One region of the Cytobacillus spongiae genome, then DNA from elsewhere that is predicted to be linked to it. Evidence: riboswitches for the same ligand, from Rfam matches in the RefSeq annotation. Region 1 holds a riboswitch; each other region holds the start of a gene.
The links. A riboswitch is a leader RNA that binds a small molecule or an ion and turns the genes downstream of it on or off. The one in region 1 is predicted to bind lysine.

Region 1 (7,430 bases):
AAAATTGTGGCTAAACTGGAAGCTCACCCTGATAAATTATGGTCACTCCAACAAATGGAGCGAACTGGTGGTGAGCCGGATGTTGTGGATTATAATAATCAAACGGACGAATACCGATTCTGCGACTGTTCCCCGGAAAGCCCTGACGGCCGTAGAAGTGTTTGTTACGACAGGAAAGCGCTAGAAGAAAGAAAAAAGAACAAACCTGGAAATAGCGCCATGGAGATGGCAGCTTCGATGGGTGTAGACATACTTACTGAAGAGCAGTATCGGGCGCTCCAACTACTCGATATATTTGACAAGAAAACATCGAGCTGGATCCAAACTCCTTCGGATATAAGAGAGCTCGGCGGTGCCCTTTTTTGCGATTATCGTTTTGGTCATGTGTTTGTCTATCACAACGGGGCAGATTCCTACTATTCTGCGAGAGGCTTTCGTAGCTCTCTAACCGTTTAAATATAATGAAAAAAGAGATGAACATACTCATCTCTTTTCATTCCTTAAGCTTCAGCAAACTCTGGGGCTGCTTCTTCCCCTTTTTTCTTTGTAAACCGTTCAACAAGGACTGCTACCGCATTATCTCCTGTTGCGTTCAGAAGTGTAGCTGGAATATCAATAATGGTAGAAATAACTGCTAGTAGAGGAAGCACCTCAGGTGACAATCCGTATGCCGCAATAATAAACATTTCCCCAATTAATCCACCGCCTGGAATTCCTCCCATTACGACAGCTGTTACAATTGCCACCATAATCGCGATTAAGTACGTATTAAGCCCTTCAAATGGAATACCTAAAACTCCGAAAGCAAATACAATTTTTAAAATGGCTCCCATTGCCGATCCATCTTTATGTATGGAGGCACCAATTGGAATAACCGTCTCCCTAACAGCGTTGGAAACACCCATTTTCTTCGTTGCATCCAAGTTAGCTGGTATTGTAGCAACCGAGCTTTGTGTCCCGATCGCCGTCGCTGATGGCAATAAGTTATGCTTCCAGAACGTCTTGATTCCTTTTGGTCCACCTGCAATAAAGCTGTATAAAGTAAACAGTACGACAAAATAAACAAGAGAAACAACTAAATAGAGTAAGAATGACCGTAAATAAGAGGACAACAGGCTTGCTCCAAATGTTCCCACTAACGTTGCGAAATAGCCTGCTAATCCGATTGGAGCATAATACATAATATAGGAAACTAGCTTCATGCTAACATCTGCTCCAGCTTGCAGTAATTTTTTCAATGGAGCCGCTTTTTCCTTCAACTGATTGGTAGCAAATCCTAGTGCCACAGAAAACAAAATAAGCGGAAGCATGTTTTCCCTTTTAAATAATTCAGTGAAATTGTTCACTGTAAAGGTCTGAACAATTTGATCTCCTAATTGAATGTCTTCGGTTTCAACAGCCTCAAGTTCAATAGTTATTCCTTCTGTAGGGGAATAAATTTTCACCCCAAAAATCATAATTACAGCTGAAACAACTGTCGTAATAAGAGACACAATTAGCATCGTTCGAATAATTCGTTTAAATTGCCCTTTTGATTCGAGGTTAGCTATTGCTGATGAAATAGAAAAGAATACGAGCGGAACAACTATGGTAAATAACAGGTTTAAAAAGATATCTCCCAGCGGTTTAAATACTTGCGCTCTCTCTCCCATCGTTAGCCCAAGAATCGAACCAATAACAATAGATAATAGCAGTGTAATGGCTAAGCCATAGGTTTTCATTATGTGTCTCATTTCTTCTGTCTCCTTTAAATCTAACAAGATCTAATGTCTTCTTGATGTTCGATGATTATCGGTCACGTCTTACCAAATCAGCATAAGTTTCACGCTCAATGACGACACGTGATTCCCCATTCTTTACAAAAACAACGGCAGGTCTAGGGATACGATTATAATTATTAGCCATTGAATACCCATAGGCACCTGTGCTAAATACAGCGAGAATATCCCCGAAGTTAGTCGGCGGCAGCTTTAAATCCCAGATCAGCATGTCTCCTGATTCACAGCATTTACCTGCAATGCTTACAAGCTCCGTGCACTCTTCATTAGGTCGGTTAGCCAGTATCGCATGGTATTTCGCTTGATATAGAGCTGGGCGAATATTATCAGTCATTCCTCCATCAATCGCTACATACGTACGAATATCAGGTATGATTTTTTTTGAACCGACCTTATACAACGTCGTACCTGCCTCTGCAACAATGCTTCTTCCAGGCTCAATCCACACTTCAGGAAGCGGATATTGATGCTCAGTAAACAAAGACTTCACACTTTCAGCAATGGCTTTTACATATGTAGCAATTGGAAGTGGCTGATCTTCCTCTGTATAGCGAACACCAAAGCCTCCGCCGATATTGAATACAGGTAGAATAACGCCATATTGAGCACGCATGTCTTGCAAGAAGTCAGCTAGCACCAGAATCGCCTTTTCAAACCCATCGAGCTCGAAAATCTGTGAGCCAATATGTGAGTGAATTCCAAGAACCGTATAGAATGGTTTTCTTAGCGCGATTTGGATTGCCTGTGCCGCCTGTCCATTCGTAATACCAAAGCCAAACTTCGAGTCATCCTGACCAGTCATAATATAATCATGGGTATGAGCTTCCACCCCAGGTGTCACTCTTAATAAAATATTGACCCGTTGCTCACGCTGCTTCGCTAGATCATGAAGCAGTTCCAACTCTAGAAAATTATCGACTACAAAGCAGCCAATCTCAGCATCAAGTGCCATGGAAAGCTCATCTTCAGATTTGTTATTCCCATGAAAATGGATTCGTTCTGCTGGGAACCCTGCTTCAAGAGCCGTGTATAACTCTCCTCCTGAAACCACATCCAATGATAAGTTCTCTTGATCAGCTAATCTCACCATTTCTTTACATAAGAATGCCTTGCTAGCATAGGCGACCTGAAAGCTCAAACCACTTTCGATAAAGGCATTTCTGAACGCCCTCGCTTTATCACGAATCATTGTTTCATCATAAACCATAAGTGGCGTTCCGTAAGCTTCCACTAAATCAGTTGTACTTTTCCCGGCTATTTCTAAATGGCCTTTTACATTCGTATCCACTCTGTACATATCTTCATTCTCCTTTTCCACACGTCTCTGAAAAACACAAAAACCCGTATGAAGCGATGCTCATACGGTAGGTCAACAAAAATAAATGGATAATCTATTCATGAAGATTATGTATCAACATCTCTTCAATAGTTCTCCACAATGTTCATTGTGACAGTCTAGCACTTATTCAGTACTAGCCCAACAAGCAATAGAATGGCTATTGGTTGTTTCGGCGATCTGCCTTTCTCTTCTTTTCACAGAATCCATTATTCTCCAAGAAGATACTTCTCATACTCGCGCCTCTATTATCAGAGAGTGTAATATTCGTTTGTTTTGCATTACTATACCATCAATTCAAAATTTTTGTCAAATCAAGATTCAAACGTTACATCCACCTGAAGGATTTCTGAACGGCTCCCAATTCGAAGTGGCGGCCCCCAGAAACCAAAGCCTGATGAAACGAATGCATGCAGTTGTTCTTTCTGCAAATAGCCCCAATCAAGCTCAAAAATTCGCTTCGTAATTAAATGATTAGGAGCCATTTGTCCACGATGGGTGTGTCCTGAAAAAGAAAGATCCACACGCGCTTCATACGCCTGCTGAATTTCTGCCGGCTGATGGTCCATGGATATGATGGGATAGCTCGGATCTAATGAAGAAGTCAATGCATGATAGGACATTCTCCCTCGGTCCGTCTTGTCTTTTCTCCCCACGAGATAAAAACGATCATCGATTAAGACACTTTCATCAAGCAAAATGCGGATACCAATTCGCCTCATTTCTTCTACAAACTCCTCCACCTGACCCCCATAATATTCGTGATTGCCGAGCACCCCAAACACTCCTAAAGGGGCATGAAGCTCCTGTAATATATCGCCCATCTTCTTTTCTTGAAAAGGAGTAAGTTCATCGTCAATAATATCCCCAGCGAGCAAAATCACATCTGGCTTGGTTTCATTTACTTCCTTTACTAGCCTTTTCGCATGAGCAATCCCTGAAAGACGACCAAAATGCATATCAGATGCCATCGTAATCCGAAGTGTTTCCTTTCCATCCATCCGTTTGGGAACATCAATTTGATACTCTCTTACAGTTGGACTATACGCATTATACATTCCATAAGCAAAGAGAAGGAGCAGAACGAAGACAGTCGCACTACCAATCCAAAACGTCGATTCAGATGCAGAGATTCCTGTAGCACGACAACTGAAATAGATCAAATTGGCAACCGGAAAAAGAACAAGCGCATATTGAAAAAAGCCAAGCATAAACGAGCCAACGATTCGAAAAAATGCAAAATGTCGAGTCAAACGATCCAGAAAATAAGAATAACAAAGCAGGAAAAATACAAACCAATAGACTCCTGCTAAATCCACAGCTAGAAAACTAGTTAAATAAGCCTTAATATTTAACCCGATATAAAAAAGAAAGCCATTAAATACGAGCATAACCAATACAATTCTGGCGAAAATCGAAAATTGTTTCATAAGAAGTTTCCTTCCTCCATTATAATAAACCCATTTTACTTTAGAAGAAAACATCTTATCAAATTTGAAGTATTGGGAGGCGGATTGAGAAAAGAAACACCACTTCAATTGTGATTTTTTCGGAAAAGACCGTAACTTTAGTAGTGATTTCAACTGGGGAAAACCTCATTTTGAGCGAAAATCCACATCGACCGAGCGAAAACGTGTCGAACGCGAGCGATTTCTTGTCGAATGCGAGCGATATTCTCAAAAAGTGAGCGATTTCCCCCCCGGTGTGAGCGAACGCTCAAAAAAGGAGCGTTCGCTCACAAGTTGGTCACGTGCAAACTCTGGATTCGAGAACCACCTCTCAGCCTCAAACAACAAATCTACAATAGTATGATTCTTTCGGAAAAAACCGTAACTTTAGTAGTGATTTTAACTGGGGAAAACCTCATTTTGAGCGAAAATCCACATCGACCGAGCGAAAACGTGTCGAACGCGAGCGATATTCTCAAAAAGTGAGCGATTTCCGCCCGGGTGCGAGCGAACGCTCAAAAAAGGAGCGTTCGCTCACAAGTTGGTCACGTGCAAACTCTGGATTCGAGAACCACCTCTCAGCCTCAAACAACAAATCTACAAAAGTATGATTCTTTCGGAAAAACCGTAACTTTAGTAGTGATTTCAACTGGGGAAAACCTCATTTTGAGCGAAAATCCACATCGACCGAGCGAAAACGTGTCGAACGCGAGCGATTTCTTGTCGAATGCGAGCGATATTCTCAAAAAGTGAGCGATTTCCGCCCCGGTGTGAGCGAACGCTCAAAAAAGGAGCGTTCGCTCACAAGTTGGTCACGTGCAAACTCTGGATTCGAGAACCACCTCTCAGCCTCAAACAACAAATCTACAATAGTATGATTCTTTCGGAAAAAACCGTAACTTTAGTAGTGATTTCAACTGGGGAAAACCTCATTTTGAGCGAAAATCCACATCGACCGAGCGAAAACGTGTCGAATGCGAGCGATTTCGTGTCGAACGCGAGCGATATTCTCAAAAAGTGAGCGATTTCCGCCCGGGTGCGAGCGAACGCTCAAAAAAGGAGCGTTCGCTCACAAGCTACGCACATAAAAAATTCAACCACATAAATGCACTCAACAAATCAAAAAGCTTGATTCTAGCATCAAACTAGAACTAGGCAAATCACACTTTTCCCCTCACTAAACCTCTAATCTTACTTTATCCAAGCTCATCGCAAAAACATCTTCCCCGCACATGCTTCAGCCACTAGCTTTGGGTTCTCGCTTTTACTTATAGCTGAGATTAGTGCGACTCCGTCTGCTCCGGCCTCAATAATTGCTGTAATGCGCTCACTTGTTATTCCGCCAATCCCAACGAGGGGAAGGGAAATGCCCGCTGCTCGAATTTCTTGTATGACGATCGGTCCACGAACTTCTTCAATATCTGCTTTTGTTACTGTATGATACATCGGACCAACTCCGATATAATCGGCTCCTTGAGCGACAGCCGCTTTTGCTTCCTCCACACTGTGTGTAGAGATTCCGAGGATTTTATCACCAATATTCTTCCGTACCTCTTCTGGGTTTCCATCGTCTTGGCCGATATGCACCCCGTCAGCATCGAGTTCAATAGCAAGCTCCACATCATCATTGACGATAAAAGGAACGCCATGCTGCTTACAAATGACTTGCAGCTGCCTAGCCAACTGCTTTCGTTCAGCACCCTTTTTAGCATGCTCTCCTTTTTCTCGAAATTGAAAAAGTGTCACGCCTCCTTCGATCGCAGCCTTTAATACATGCGCTGGCTCATCAAAAGAATTTTGACTTCCCATGACTAAATAAAGCTGCAACTGCTCTCTTTTGATCCTCATTTCGTTTGTAAGGCTCCTCTTCTTTTATAAGCCCAATGATTTGTTGGGCCATGTCCAGCTCCAATATGCAAATCATCCTCAATTGCTGCTTGAATAAATTCCTTTGCAACCCCGATTGACTTATGTACCGATTGTCCCTTCGCAAGCTCGGCCGTAATCGCAGCAGAATAAGTACAGCCTGTACCATGAGTATTAACAGTGTTTACTTTCTGACTGGTAAACTCAACAAACTGTCCTCCATCGAACAGCAGATCTATCATCTGCTCCCCTTCCCGCGCGTGTCCTCCCTTAATTAACACATAGGATGCGCCTAACCCGTGAAGAATTTTTGCTGCCTCTTTTCGATTCTCCATCGTCTCAATCTTTACTCCTGACAGCACTTCAGCCTCAGGAATATTCGGTGTCACCACGGTCGCTAGTGGCAATAAATGCTCCTTCAATGCTGCAATGGCTTCTTGTTGTAAAAGTGAAGCTCCCCCTTTGGCAATCATCACCGGATCAACAACAACATTTTGCCAATGGCATTCAGCAATATGATTCGCAACCGCAACGATGATTTCAGAGCTAAATAGCATACCTGTTTTTAGGGCATCTGGCTTTAAGTCCGCATCAATCGAACGCATCTGTTCAATAATGGCAGGTGCTTCCATCGGATAGACGCCTTGAACACCCAATGTATTTTGTGCTGTAACAGCTGTTAGTGCGGACATTCCGTATACTTCAAGCTCCTGAAATGTCTTTAAATCGGCTTGAATGCCAGCGCCACCGCCACTATCAGATCCTGCAATTGTTAATGCTTTTCGAACAGTCACTTTGTAACCTCCCATCACTTATGCAAAAAGCTTATGATAAAGGCTCTTCGCTTCTGAAATATCCTTCGTTCCATGGACAAGAACCCGTCCATCTCTAAACACGACAACCCGGTGTTCATCCTTTGTAAAGGAAAGAAGGAAAGGGTTTCGTTCTGTTTTCCCGCCTTGGGCCAACAGCATTTGTTCTAATTGCTGTAGGTCTCTTTCT
Region 2 (7,430 bases), 1.1 Mb from region 1:
TTGGAAGGACAGGCAGATGCAATTATTTTACTTTCCCATTTAGGAATTCATGAAGACGAAAGAATCGCTGAAATGTTCCCGGAAATTGACGTCATTCTAGGAGGGCACACTCATCACATTTTACATGAAGGAAAACAGGTGGAAGATACCCTTCTCTGTGGAGGGGGAAAGCACGGACAATATGTGGGTCACGTCACATTAACAATCGACTCTCTTACAAAGGAGATCAAACAGAAAAAAGCGATTTTATATGATACAAATCAGCTTCCTTCTTCAGAAAATGAACTGGAATATCGTGAAATGCTCTTTCAGCTAGGAAAAGATCAGTTGGGAAAGGTAGTGACAGAGCTATCCATTTCTCTAGATAAGAGGTATATTGCAGCTGAGCTATGTTCAGCACTTCAAAGCTGGACGAAAGCGGATGCGTCCTTTTTAAATGAAGGTCTAATTTTAGGAGGTTTACAAGAGGGTCCCCTCTCTAAATATGATTTATTAATGATTTGTCCCCACCCGATTAATCCATGTTTAGTGGAGCTTACTGGTGCTGAATTAAAGGAGGTCCTGCTGCAAACATTGGATGAAAAATGGGAGCATCTACAAGTGAAAGGGCTAGGCTTCAGAGGAACAGTCATGGGAAAAATAGTGCATCATTCGATCTCATTTGAAGTACAGAGCGGGATCAAGAAGGTGCTTGTGAACGGAGTTGAGCTAAAGAAAGAAGAAAAGTACAAGCTCGCCATTCCCGATATGTTCACCTTTGGTCGATTCTTTCCAGAAATATTCAGAGCCAAAACGAAGCAATACTTTCTCCCTGAATTTATGCGTGACTTATTAGCATGGAAGTTAGCAAATGGGGAATCGAGTTGATTGGATAGGACTTCATTTAGTTGATGAAGTTCTAAACAGCTGATGCTTGCTATTAGAATGGGCATCATAAGAGTGATGAAGTACAAAATGGCTTGGAGAAATAGTTTGGAAAGGTCATCATAAGGATGATGAAGACCCAAACGGCGAGAAAAATAGTCTAGATAGGTCATCATAAGGTGGATGAAGACCGAAATAGCTAGAAAAATAGTCTAGAAAGGTCATCATAAGATCGATGAAGTCCCAAATAGCTAGAAAAGTAGTAAGAAAAGGTCATCATAAGGTCGATGAAGACCGAAATAGCTAGAAAAATAGTCTAGAAAGGTCATCATAAGGTCGATGAAGACCCAAAGGGCGAGAAAATTAGCCAGGAAAGGTCATCATAAGGTGGATGAAGACCAAAGAACCAATAGAACAAGCAGTAGTGAAGCACCCAGTACTCTTCATCACCTACCATCCATTTTCTGTAATAAAAAACACGCATTACCTTTCTTCTGCATATGGTGTAGTGTATGGGAGGAAAGGAGCGTGGAGAAATGATTGACTTATCACCAGTAGAAATAAATGGTCATACATTTTTAAGTGTTTCTGTCGCATTGCCGAAAACGAACTTATTGGTCGTTACAAATGATAAAGGTTATATTATGTGTGGTGCACTCGATGTTGCGCTATTAAATGAAAAGCTAAAAGATCGTAAAGTAATTGCTGGTCGAGCGGTAGGAGTCAAAACTATTGAGCAGCTTCTAGATGCACCGCTTGAATCGGTCACCTTTGAAGCAGAAGAGCTAGGAATTCATAAAGGCATGATTGGAAAAGATGCTCTATTGAAGATGATTTAACTCATAAAAAGCACCGTATAGGGTGCTTTTCTTATTTTAACCAGTTATCAAATATTGAATGGAGAACTGTGATCCTAAAACCGAACTTGTTACTTGGGGAATGCTTCACTGATGAAGACAAGAAGTGATAAAATAGTATAAGAATATTAATGGTAAAAAAAACCTTCACATAAAAGTTAGAAAATAGGTTCAAAAGTAGGTTGATACGATAACTGTAATAGGGTTATTTTAGTAATAAAGTAGAAATTTGTCGGAAAATATAAATTTTATCAGATGAGTTTGCGAATTTTCAAAGTGGGAGTTTTCTATGAGATTAGTAGCTACGGGATCGGTGCAGCAAGGAGAAATATTAGCAAAGGCGATTTACAATGAAAAGGGGCAGGTATTAGTAAACGAAGGGGTCATTCTTAAAGATACGGTATTGACGCGCTTAATCAGCTTAGGCATTTCATATATTTATATTCAAGATGGACAAACAGAAGATATTTCTTACCAGCATCCAATATCAGAGAAACTACGACAAGAAGCCATCCAAACGATTGAAACAACTTTTCAACAGGTTCAAAGTGCTAAAGCGTTGTCCCATTCGTTTGTAATTGAAAAAGCGGCAAAGCGACTCACAGAATTAATTAAAGCCATTCTATCAGAGATTAGGGGCAATGAGGATCTACTAACACTTCTGTCGGATGTTTATACATACGATAACTATATATTTACACATTCCTTAAATGTGACAATGTATACACTAGCCATTGGGATGGAATTGAACTTAAAACCAAAGGATCTTGAGAGGTTAGGTCTTGGAGCCGTTCTTCATGATGTAGGGAAGATGAAAATTCCTGAGGAAATATTACTGAAGCCAGGTCGATTAACTGAAGAAGAATTCACCGTTGTGAAGACCCATGCAGAGGAAGGCTTTGAAATTCTGCGGAAAGTTCAAACACTTCCTTTAATTATTGCACATTGTGCTTATCAGCATCATGAAAGATTAAATGGTACAGGCTATCCCAGAGGGCTAAAATGCAACGAAATCCATGAATATGGAAAAATCATTGCGGTTGCCGATGTGTTTGATGCAGTGACGTCAAACCGTGTGTATCGACAAGCCATGCTTCCTCATGAAGGATTAGAAATTTTATATTCTGGAGTAGGAACATTATTTGAACCGAAAGTGGTAGAAGCGTTCCGCAGAGCGGTTGCCATCTATCCAATCGGGATTACGGTAAAGCTGAGTGATGGAAAAAAGGGAGTCGTCAGCCGTCAAAATATAGGCTTAAGTGACCGACCGGTTGTTCGTATAATTGAAATAGGGGACGAGCCTGTTAAGCCTTTTGAATTTGATCTAAAATCGGAGTTATCTGTAGTGATAACGGACTGTGATACAACTTTTAAGAATGAATAATTAAATTTAATGCTAGTTCCCTTCTTTACAGCATACATATAGCTTGTAAAGGGGGGATTTGTCTTGCCAAAAATCGGTGGACGGCGACGAAAAGGCCCGCTACCTTTTCGATATGTTTTTTTAATCACCTTTGTCTTTTTTGCTTTTTCAACTGCTGCAGGTCTTTGGTTTATCAATAAAGGGTTAGAGCCAACGCTGATGAGTTATGCTGATTCCCAAACTCGGAAAATTGCTTCATTAGTTATTAATAAGGCCATTAACAAAAAAATTGCCAATGTAATGGATATAAATGATATTATTGAAACCGTTCCGTCACCAAATGGTGCGAATACGACCACAACGAAATTTAATACGGAAATAATTAACAGGGTGCAAGGGGAGATTGCAAGTCTTGTCCAAACCAATATTAAAGAAGCTGAGGCGGGAAATCTGTCTGCCTTAGAATCTGTTACCGATATTGAGATTGAGACAGATAAGTCGAATAGCGCTGAAGGAATTGTGTATTATGTCCCTCTCGGTCAAGCGACTGAAAATGCGCTTTTAGGAAACTTGGGTCCTCAGATTCCTGTTAGGTTCAATGCAATTGGAGATATTCTAGCTGATGTGAAAACAGAAATGAAAGAATACGGTATAAATAATGTGTATGTAAAAGTGTATATTCATCTTGAAGTAAATGTTCAGATCATCATTCCATTTGCTACAAAGGTGACGACCGTTAAACAGGACATACCTGTTGCAATGGGATTAATCCAGGGTGAGGTCCCGCAATTTTACAATGGTGGAGGAGATTCTGCTCCTTCCCTCGAATTGCCAGTAAACTAAAGGTTGAATATTTATTCGTAGTTTGCTATATTAAAAGAACAATAAAATAAATAACCTTATCATTCCGATGGGGTAGAGGAGCATGAATCAAGAGTATAGCGTGTGAGGATGACAACAGTGATCACGTTAGAAAGGGGTTTTTGCCGAAGTGAAATGCGATGTGTCAGCATGTGTTTCGCTGGGGTTACTTTTAATAAAAGTAACACTGTCATTATGAAGCGTTTTTACTTGCTTCATAATGGGGAGCTACAGATCGTGATGGAGAAACTATATTACTAAAAAGAGTAATGATGGATTTTTCTCTATCGTTACTCTTTTTTTATTTTGCTCTATCATAATCCATTTCTCCCCTCTATATAGTAGTAAAAAAGAGGAGGAAACCAAAATGGTAAACAGCATTTATTCATTATTACCACCTATTATTGCGATTTTAATGGTTATCTTAACGAGAAGAGTACTTCTATCGTTAGGAGTAGGGATTTTAACAGCTGCAATCTTGCTTGCTGAATTTAGTGTAACGAAAACATTCTCAATGATCTTTGATGCCGTGAAGGGGATTTTCATTTCCGATGGAGAGTTAAATACGTGGAATGTGTATATTATTCTATTTTTATTAGTATTAGGGATAATTACAGCCTTTATTTCAATCTCTGGAGGCAGTCGAGCGTTTGGTGAATGGGCAATGAAGCGTGTGAAAACGCGTGTAGGTGCTCAATTAGTAGGAGCGGTTCTCGGCGTTATTATTTTTATCGACGATTACTTCAATGCCCTTGCAGTTGGACAAATTTCGCGCCCGATTACAGATCGGCACAAAGTGTCGAGGGCGAAGCTAGCGTATTTAATTGATTCAACATCTGCACCTATATGTGTCGTTTCACCTGTTTCGAGCTGGGGCGCTTATATTATAGCGCTAATCGGTGCGATTCTTGTAGATCATCAAGTAAATGACTATAGTTCGTTTTCAGCTTTTATTCAAATGATTCCAATGAACTTATATGTATGGACGTCACTTGCAATGGTATTTATTATTATCTATCGAAATATCAATCTTGGTTCTATGAAAATTCATGAAGACCGCGCAGTTCAAGAAGGCTTAGTACTTGATCCTGAAAAGTCAGCCCCTGGTGAACTAAAGGATGATCTACCAACAAGTTCAACAGGATCAGTTGGTGATTTGATTTGGCCAATTGTTGCACTTGTCGTAGGTACAGTAGGGTCGATGATTTGGACTGGATTACAAGCAACAGAAGGATCTGCAACGATTCTGAAAATATTTGAAAACACAGATGTAGCAAAATCTCTTATCCTTGGTGGGGTGTTCGGTTTAATCGTTACACTTCTATTATTCTTCCGTCAAGCCTTCATGTTAAAAGGGGTTTCAGGGAATGTGTTTTTACAAGGTGTGCTAGAAGGGATTAAGTCAATGCTACCTGCTGTATATATACTGATTTTTGCATGGGCGATTGTCGACTTGATTGGTCGTCTAGAAACAGGTGAATATTTAGCAGGGATTGTTCAAGAGTCAAATATGAATCTTTCCTTCTTACCGGTAATTTTGTTTATAATTGCAGGGATTATGGCATTTTCGACCGGTACTTCTTGGGGCTCTTTCGGCATACTCTTACCGATTGCTGGAGATATTGCAGCAGCAACGGATATTACGATGCTTTTACCAGCGATGGCTGCTGTTTTAGCAGGTGCAGTATTTGGAGACCATTGCTCTCCGATTTCGGATACGACGATTTTATCTTCAACTGGAGCCGGCTGTAACCACATTGATCATGTGTTAACTCAGCTACCGTTTGCGATTATCTCGGCTGTTATTGCGGGGATTGGTTATGTTGTTCTTGGGTTTACCGGAAGCACGCTTCTCAGTTTAGCGACTGTAGCTATTTTCTTAGTTGCGTTTGCGTTTATTGGAGGGCGGAAGAAATTAGCTTAATTTGAAATTGTGGGGATATTATCTTTAGCAGGCTACTCATTAGGGTAGTCTTTTTTTTTTGATTATAGTGGGGGAAAAACAGGAGATTTCCGCTCCAGGTGCTTGCTTTCCGGGGGGCGTTCGGCGAGCCTCCTCTTCGCAAGCTCATGCGGGGTCTCGCCTGAAACGCAAATCCCCCAGGAGTCAAGCACCTTCCGCCCCAATCACCAATTTAGGCTTTCTATATTAGGAAGTCTATAATCTCACTGATGGTTAATGCAAATCTAGCTCCACCTATAGTTGTTTTTTATAGTGGGGGAAAAACAGGTGATTTCCGCTCCAGGTGCTTGCTTTCCGGGGGGCGTTCGGCGAGCCTCCTCTTCGCAAGTTCATGCGTGGTCTCGCCTGAAACGATATACTTGATGAAGCCGTTAACTGGTTCTAAAAGAACCTTCTGACGGCTTCTAATTACAGGTGCCTTCTGTTGAGAGGAGCTGAACCAGGTCTAAATACAAAAAAGACCCTCTTAGAAGGATCTTTTCATTGTATGAACAAACTTATAACGGTCCGCTCGGTAGGATGATTTCACGAGTTCAAAGGGAGTTCCATCTTGAAGGTAGGAGACCCTTTTGATGAATAGCACTGGAGCAGAACTTTCGATTTCCAGCAGCTTCATCTCGGTTTCTTTCGGAGTGGAGGCTTCGATCTCTTGTGAGGCCTCATTGATTATTAAGCCTAGGTGATGTTCAATATATTGGTACAGCGACTGGTTAATAATATCCTCTGTTAAGCCTTTAACGAGATTTGCAGGAAGAAAAGTGGTTTCAAGAGCCATAGGTAATTGATCAGCTAGACGGACACGCTTTATTTCATAGATAGGTGTGTTTTCGTTGAGGTTTAAAGCCTGGGCAACCTGCTTGTCGGCAGGGATAATTTCAAAGGAAATCAATTTGCTGCTAGGTTTCATTCCTCGTTCAAGCATATCTTCTGTAAAGCTCGTAAGACCTTGAAGCTTTTGTTCTACTTTTTTCTTATTCACAAATGTTCCTTTTCCTTTTTGCCGATAAAGTAGCCCTTCTGTAACTAAGTTATTGATCGCTTGTCTAACGGTCATTCGGCTAATTTGAAAGGTTTCTGCAAGCTCTCTCTCAGAGGGAATGGCTTCATCCACCTCTAAGCTCCCGTTCTCAATTTGAGCACGTAAATGCTCCTCTAGTTGAAAATAAATAGGAATAGGCGAATTTTTATCAATCATATAAATAGCTCCTTATTATCCTACAGGTCCACAAGCTGTAGGGCTTCTTCGTCTGCAATTATCGTAACATGTTTATGTGACTTGAGAGAAGAGGCAGGAAATTGTTCCGTCATTTCTCCGTGAAGTAATTCTTGAATAGCTTTGGCTTTAGATGCACCCGAAGCTAATAATAGAATTTCTTCGCTGTCTAAAATGGTTGAAATCCCCATTGTGATGGCATGGGTTGGAACGTTTTCAATGGAGGAGAAGAAGCGAGAATTGGCTTTTCGGGTACTTTCCGCCAGCTCCACCACATGTGTTCGACTGGAAAATGAAGTCCCGGGCTCA
Region 3 (7,430 bases), 1.5 Mb from region 1:
CATATGCTGGGTATTTTTCTTCTAAGAAATACCAAGGTTTACCGTCTTTGTATGTCCATACACGTCCACCTTCACCACGAGCAGATTCACTCATCAGACGAAGCTTGTCATCCCCTGGAATTGCAGTTGGATGAATTTGAATAAATTCTCCATTTGAATAATAAGCCCCTTGCTGATATACAATAGAAGCTGCTGAACCCGTATTAATAACTGAGTTTGTTGACTTGCCGAAAATAATTCCTGGGCCACCAGTTGCTAATATTACAGCATCAGCCGCGAACGATTTAATTTCCATCGATGTTAGGTTTTGTGCAACAACTCCACGACAAACACCATCATCATCAATTACAGAACCAAGGAATTCCCAGCCCTCATATTTTGTAACTAATCCAGAAACCTCATGACGACGCACTTGCTCATCTAGCGCATATAGTAACTGTTGACCAGTTGTCGCTCCAGCAAATGCCGTACGGTGATGCTGCGTTCCACCAAAGCGGCGGAAATCTAATAATCCTTCAGGAGTTCGGTTAAACATAACTCCCATGCGGTCTAATAAATGAATAATTCCTGGTGCAGCTGCTGTCATTGCTTCAACAGGTGGTTGATTAGCTAAAAAGTCTCCACCATAAACCGTATCATCAAAGTGTTCCCACGGAGAGTCCCCTTCTCCTTTTGTATTTACCGCTCCATTAATACCACCTTGGGCACAAACAGAGTGAGAACGCTTGACTGGTACTAGAGAGAATAATTCTACTGGAGTACCTGATTCTGCAACTTTAATTGTTGCCATTAAGCCAGCTAAACCACCGCCGACTACGATAACTTTCCCTTTACTCATCGTGACTCACTCCCGTAATCCATTATCATAATCCGAACTTAAAAACTAATATTTTATAGAGATACGCTCTGTTACATGTTCCGCTCTAAATATATTCATATTTCTATTATAATTTAGCAGACTATTAGACGAATGCTAAAATAGCGCGAATACCTACGATTGAAAGTGCTACGAAAATTCCCATTGTTACGTAAGAAGAAATAACTTGAGACCTTGGAGTAACTGTAATCCCCCAGCTTACGCAGAATGACCATAAGCCATTTGCAAAGTGGAAAACGGTTGATACTACTCCAATGATGTAGAACCAAAACATAAATGGGGTAGACAGAATATTCTCCATCATTTGATAGTTTACATCTGCTCCAAATGCCGCCGCTATACGTGTTTCCCACACATGCCATGTTACGAAGATTAACGTGACAACACCAGAAAAACGTTGTAGCATGAACATCCAGTTACGGAAGAAACTGAATTTGCTTGTGTTGTTTTTTGCTGTAAAAGCAATATAAAGTCCATAAATAGCATGAAATAATAACGGTAAAAAGATTATTAAAGTTTCCAAAACATACCTAAATGGTAAGCTCTCCATAAAATGAGCAGCTTTGTTGAAAGACTCTTCTCCTCCTGTAGCAAAATGATTCACTACAAGGTGCTGCACAAGGAACAACCCAACCGGTATTACCCCTAGCAACGAATGCAATCTGCGATTAAAAAACTCTCGATTACTTGCCATGAATTTCCCCCCCTAAATAATGAAAGCAACTTTAGCTAATCCTAATAAGATGAAATCCTATAAAAGGATGGATTAACCAATTAAATAAGTTAGAAAATGTTATATCATTTTCTTACAATTATGTGACATGTTCATTTTACTCCCAACACATAAGAGCGTCAAGAAAACGTATACATAAAATCTACTATATAGAAAAAATTTTTAAAATATATTGTCATTTGTTTTTCGGAATATCATCTTTGTACAATGTCCTCTTACTTCCATTCATACAAATATATCAAAATAACATTTTTTACAAAGAGATATTATGTATGTTATTTAACGAAACGAGGATTAATTTTTGCTTAAATTGTATATAATAGAATCATAGAAAGAGGGGAGACAATTGAGTGATATTTCAACAGAGAAACAAACGATAACAGATGAATCCCATCATGTACCTGTTTTCGGATATGAATTACTTCGTGAGGTTCTAATTCCAGAACTATTAGGGAAAGAAACTTCAGAAATTTTATATTGGGCTGGCAAAAGAATAGCTCGAAAATACCCACTTCAATCAATGGAAGAAATCTTCTCCTTCTTCCAATCAGCTGGATGGGGTACGCTTGTTATCAAAAAGGAAGCGAAAAATGAGCTTGATCTTGAATTAACCAGTCGGATTATTACAGAGAGACTTAAAACAAATAACGAATGTAGTTTTCAGCTTGAAGCTGGATTTTTAGCACAACAAATGGAGCAAATGAATGGGGTCATCTCTGAAGCGTATGAACACCCTCGAAAACGCGGTGGCAAAATTATGTTTACGATCAAATGGGATAAAAAGGATGTAACTACAGACAAATAAGCCTCAATCAATCAAAAGCTTTCTTAAAGAACTTTTTCCTTTAGAAAGCTTTTGATTATTTATTTTTGAATTGTTTAGAGCTTTATCGTAGTCCCTGCTAATTCAAACGCCTCATGAAGTGTCTCCACCGCTTGAACCATCTTTGCTTCTTCAACCACTGTTGATACTTTAATTTCAGATGTACTGACCATTTTGACTTGGATTTGATTTTTTGCCAGCACATCAAACATTTCTGCGGCCACACCTGGATTTGAAATCATCCCTGACCCAACAATGGACACCTTCGCCAATCCACTTTCTGCTTCAACCCCTTGATAATTTAACAATTGTTTATTATCTTCTAAAACTTTCATCGTATCGGTTAAATCTCCACTTTTAATTGAAAAAGAAACATTCGTTGTATGCTCTTGAGTCATACTCTGAATGATGATATCCACATTAATATGATTCTTCGCTAATGTTGTAAAAATCGTAGACAGCCCTGTTAAAGAATTTGGGAGCCCAAGTACCGACACTCTCGTAATCTCATTTTCAAATGCTACCCCACGAACGACTAAATTTTGTTCCATTGACACTTCCTCCTCAATCCTAGTTCCTTCTTCTCTCTGTATACTTGATCGTACTTCTAACGGGACTTGATAATTTTTGGCAAATTCTACTGCTCGTGGATGTAATACCCCCGCTCCTAAATTAGCGAGCTCTAGCATTTCATCATATGAAACAGATAATAACTTTCGAGCTTCTTTTACATAACGTGGATCTGTTGTATAGACACCTGTGACATCTGTATAAATATCACATTTGTCTGCTTTTAATGCCGCAGCTAGTGCAACAGCAGTAGTATCTGAACCACCTCTTCCTAATGTAGAAATAGCTCCTTCTTCTGTACTCCCTTGAAAGCCTGCAACTACAACGATTCTTCCTTCATTTAGCTGTTGCTGAATACGATCTGTCTCTATGTTTAAAATACGTGCATTCCCATGAATAGATTCCGTTTGAATTCCTGCTTGCCACCCTGTGAATGAAATGGCCTCATACCCTTTTTCAATCAATGCCATCGATAATAATGAAATCGTTACTTGTTCACCTGTTGTTAGTAGCATATCCATTTCCCGCTTACTCGGTTGTGCTGACATCTCTTTCGCTAACGCTACAAGTTCATCAGTTGTTTTCCCCATAGCTGAAACGACAACCACTACACCATTTCCATTGTTCTTCTCTTCAATCACTCGATCTGCCACATGTAAGATTCTTTCTACACTCCCAACAGATGTACCGCCAAACTTTTGTACAATTAACCCCATTGTTTTCCCCACCTTTTTCAATTGCTTTGAATCTCAAATACATCAATCTCTTGGTTAATTTGACCGCCATATGTATCTCTAATAAGTGACTCAAATCAAAGCTTACCCATTATCAGGTAAGCTATCTTCCTATTTGAGTCATAAAAAAAAGCAATGAGATCCAACTGCTATCTCATTGCTTAACTGTCATTACGTAAAATAGGTACGGATACGTAAAACAGTGAGATAGCTCTCCAAGACGGTCAGTCTTGACAATTCTACATTTATTCAATGCAGAACCAGCAAAAGAAGATAATGAGTCTTCTTTCACTTCGGCAATCTCCCCTTTCAAAGTATGTCTTCGAACCTCATTGTTCTCGATACTTCTACTTTTGAAGCTTGCACCTCTACCTTCACTTTAACACTCTAAAGTGATATTCATTTAAAAGTTGAACCAATTATAGCACAGCACAATAACCATGACAATGCTATTGTTGCAATTTTCTCATAAGCTCTTCAGCTGCTCTCATAGGGATTCCTAACCCTGTAAAATCAGTTAAGCTTGCTTCCTTCATTTTTTTAATTGAACCAAATGATTTTAATAACAGCTTCTTTCGTTTCTCTCCAATTCCTTCGATATCATCTAGAACAGATTGAAAGGCATTTTTTCCTCTAAGTTGACGATGGAATGTGATAGCAAAGCGATGCACTTCATCCTGAATTCGCTGTAATAAATAAAACTCTTGGCTATTCCTTCCGAGTGACACAATTTGTAGTGGATCGCCAAACAATAGTTGTGAAGTGCGATGCTTATCATCTTTGACAAGTCCTGAAATAGGAATATTTAACCCAAGCTCATTCTCAATCACATCTCTAACAGCTTCCACATGTCCCTTTCCACCATCGATAATGATTAAATCTGGAAGTGCTAACTCTTCCTTGAGCACTCTGGTATACCTTCTTCGAACAACCTCTCTCATCGATTCATAATCATCAGGTCCTTGAACAGATTTAATTTTATATTTTCGGTATTCCTTCTTATTTGCCTTACCATCAATAAATACAACCATAGCAGAAACTGGATTAGTTCCTTGGATATTAGAGTTATCAAAAGCTTCAATCCGATGGGGGGTGTATATTCCTAGTTGACTACCAAGCTGCTCCACTGCTTTAATTGTTCGGTCTTCGTCTCGCTCAATAAGTGAAAATTTTTCTTGAAGTGCCACTTTTGCATTTTTGTAAGCCAGCTTTACAAGCTCTTTTTTTTGTCCTCGCTGAGGCTTTAACACCTTCACTTGCAGCAGCTCTTCAGCTAAGTCTGTATCAATAGAATCTGGAGCCAAAATTTCTTTTGGCTTAAAATGATTCGCTTTTGTATAAAACTGTCCTAAAAACGTTAGAATTTCTTCTTCAGGTTCCTGATAGATGGGAAACATAGACACTTCTCGTTCAATTAGCTTACCTTGTCGAACAAAGAATACTTGGACACACATCCACCCTTTATCAACCGAATACCCAAAAACATCTCGATCAATGAAATCAGCCATATTCATTTTTTGCTTTTCCATCGTCGCTTCGATATGAGCAATTTGGTCTCTATATTCCTTCGCTCTTTCAAAGTCTAGCTGTTCTGCAGCTGACATCATTTTTCCCGTCAGATCGTTTTTGATTTCTTTATAGCCACCGTTTAAAAATCTGGTAATCTCGTCTGTAAGTTCTTTATATTGGGCATCAGAAACCTCTTGAATACAAGGAGCGAGACACTGTCCCAGATGATAATATAAACAAACTCGATCGGGCAGAGTTGAGCATTTTCGAAGGGGATATATACGATCAAGCAGTTTCTTCGTTTCATTTGCAGCTTGAACATTTGGGTATGGACCAAAATATTTCCCTTTATCCCTTTTTACTTTACGCGTAGTAATTAACCGAGGGTGACGTTCCGCTGTTAATTTAATAAAAGGATAGCTTTTGTCGTCCTTTAGCATGACATTATATTTAGGGTCATATTTCTTGATTAAATTCATCTCTAATATAAGAGCCTCAATATCTGATGAGGTCATGATATATTCAAAATCCTCAATTTCACTAACTAATCGTTGCGTTTTCCCATCATGTGATCCTGTGAAATAAGAACGTACACGATTCTTTAATATTTTCGCTTTTCCAACATAGATGACCGTACCTTGGCGATCCTTCATTAAATAACAGCCAGGCTGATCTGGCAGTAGTGTTAATTTATTTCGTATATTATCGTTCATTTCATTCCACCCATTCATATAAAACAATGTTTGAATAAATTGGGTCAAAAAGCGGGTTAGAAGAAAAGGTTTGGAGTTCTTTCACTTTTCCTTCAATTTTTATTCCCTGTTGTTTGAACCCTTCCAAAACATGATTGGTAATTAAAATTCTTTGATTTTTGTTCAGAAGAATGTCACTTAGAAACAGCTGATAATCAAAAACCCGTTTATGTTTTATTGGTACATTCAAATATGAAAGAGAGCGTGTTTCTTCCCAAGTAAATAAAACCCAATCCTTCTCTAAACTTGATACGTATTCTGCAAGCTGATAAACAGCAGGCTGCTCACTTGCCTGTAGCTTTTGTAGATGATAACCAATGAATGTATGACCAACAATCCAGACGATAACCATCAAGGAAATTACTCTGCTCTTTTTTTGCAATGCCTTTATAACTAGTAAAAAAATGACCCATAAGGCAATCGGCAGGATATGTCGTGGCTTATCGATATTCTGAGCAAAAAGTGCCCATATAAAATAACAACCTGTACAAACCACTAAAAATCGATAAAAGCTAAGTGATTCTAGCTTCTCAGAACTCTTCCAGCAAATAGAAGCAATTAAACCAAGAAAAGCTATCAATAGCCATATGCTTTCAGACAGAATCCCAACCCAAATGATATTGAAGAAGATAAGCTTTCCTATACGTAAAATAAACCCTTCTGCTTCTGCCGTTCCTCCCCAATCAGAAAAATGACCTTCAGAAAATCCAAATGCTATGCTCCATAATGTTGAAAAGCCCCCAACATTTACTGCAATAGCTCCAATCCACAAAAACTGCAATAGGGCTGCAAACAGAACAAGAATAAATAGCTGAATCCTCCGATATGGTTCATTTCGCTTCCAAATCCGATAAAGAAGATACAACAAACCTACACCATAGGAAATGTAGGATAGACGAATCCCAAGTAAGAAGCTAAAGAACACTAATGGTAGTATATCAAAAATTAACCTCTGCTTTTCTATTGCAAGATTAATGCTCCATAAATACCAGAAGACAATTGCTACAGCAGCACCCTCTGACATCGGCTGCAACCCTATAACAGCTGGGTAGCTCAGCGATTGAACAACGAAAACGGTCATTAAACTACTTAAGGGTGACAACCATTTTCTTGCAAGTAGGAAAATCGGAATACAACTTGATAAGATCAATAGCTGATTGAAGAAAGAAAGTGCCTTTGGTCCGTCATATAATCCTGCCCCTATCATTCTGCCACCAAGAATAAAGAATGGATAACCTGGGAAATGTGGCTGCATATTTAGCACATCAAAATCCCTAACTGCTAAAACAAAATCCACTTGATCCCAAGTGGCTGCAAAAGGATATAAGCTCGAAAAACGGCTATAAATGAGAAATATGGCTAGCATGATACTAAAGACAGGCACATATTTTCGAAAATTAAATGTGTTATTGTTCATAAAAAAGCCTCATGT

Region 2: it holds a riboswitch for lysine, as region 1 does, so the genes downstream of both, LS684_RS17600 (Na+/H+ antiporter NhaC family protein) here and lysA (diaminopimelate decarboxylase) in region 1, are expected to answer to the same signal.
Region 3: it holds a riboswitch for lysine, as region 1 does, so the genes downstream of both, LS684_RS15765 (aspartate kinase) here and lysA (diaminopimelate decarboxylase) in region 1, are expected to answer to the same signal.

The regions. Positions count from the first base shown of each region.
Region 1 covers NZ_CP089997.1:522,155-529,584, reverse strand. Annotated here, with positions in the region: gene LS684_RS02795 (DUF4256 domain-containing protein) at 1-456, shown strand, start outside; gene LS684_RS02790 (dicarboxylate/amino acid:cation symporter) at 501-1,721, opposite strand; gene lysA (diaminopimelate decarboxylase) at 1,789-3,075, opposite strand; lysine riboswitch at 3,197-3,370, opposite strand; gene LS684_RS02780 (metallophosphoesterase) at 3,429-4,544, opposite strand; gene thiE (thiamine phosphate synthase) at 5,769-6,410, opposite strand; gene thiD (bifunctional hydroxymethylpyrimidine kinase/phosphomethylpyrimidine kinase) at 6,407-7,237, opposite strand; gene LS684_RS02765 (thiazole biosynthesis adenylyltransferase ThiF) at 7,241-7,430, opposite strand, start outside.
Region 2 covers NZ_CP089997.1:3,472,637-3,480,066, reverse strand. Annotated here, with positions in the region: gene LS684_RS17620 (bifunctional metallophosphatase/5'-nucleotidase) at 1-867, shown strand, start outside; gene LS684_RS17615 (YunC family protein) at 1,401-1,703, shown strand; gene LS684_RS17610 (HD-GYP domain-containing protein) at 2,011-3,105, shown strand; gene yunB (sporulation protein YunB) at 3,169-3,927, shown strand; lysine riboswitch at 3,993-4,184, shown strand; gene LS684_RS17600 (Na+/H+ antiporter NhaC family protein) at 4,313-5,869, shown strand; gene LS684_RS17595 (GntR family transcriptional regulator) at 6,375-7,103, opposite strand; gene nagB (glucosamine-6-phosphate deaminase) at 7,124-7,430, opposite strand, start outside.
Region 3 covers NZ_CP089997.1:3,111,388-3,118,817, forward strand. Annotated here, with positions in the region: gene sdhA (succinate dehydrogenase flavoprotein subunit) at 1-838, opposite strand, end outside; gene LS684_RS15755 (succinate dehydrogenase cytochrome b558 subunit) at 963-1,571, opposite strand; gene LS684_RS15760 (YslB family protein) at 1,957-2,415, shown strand; gene LS684_RS15765 (aspartate kinase) at 2,490-3,719, opposite strand; lysine riboswitch at 3,938-4,116, opposite strand; gene uvrC (excinuclease ABC subunit UvrC) at 4,187-5,959, opposite strand; gene LS684_RS15780 (nucleoporin-interacting protein) at 5,961-7,415, opposite strand.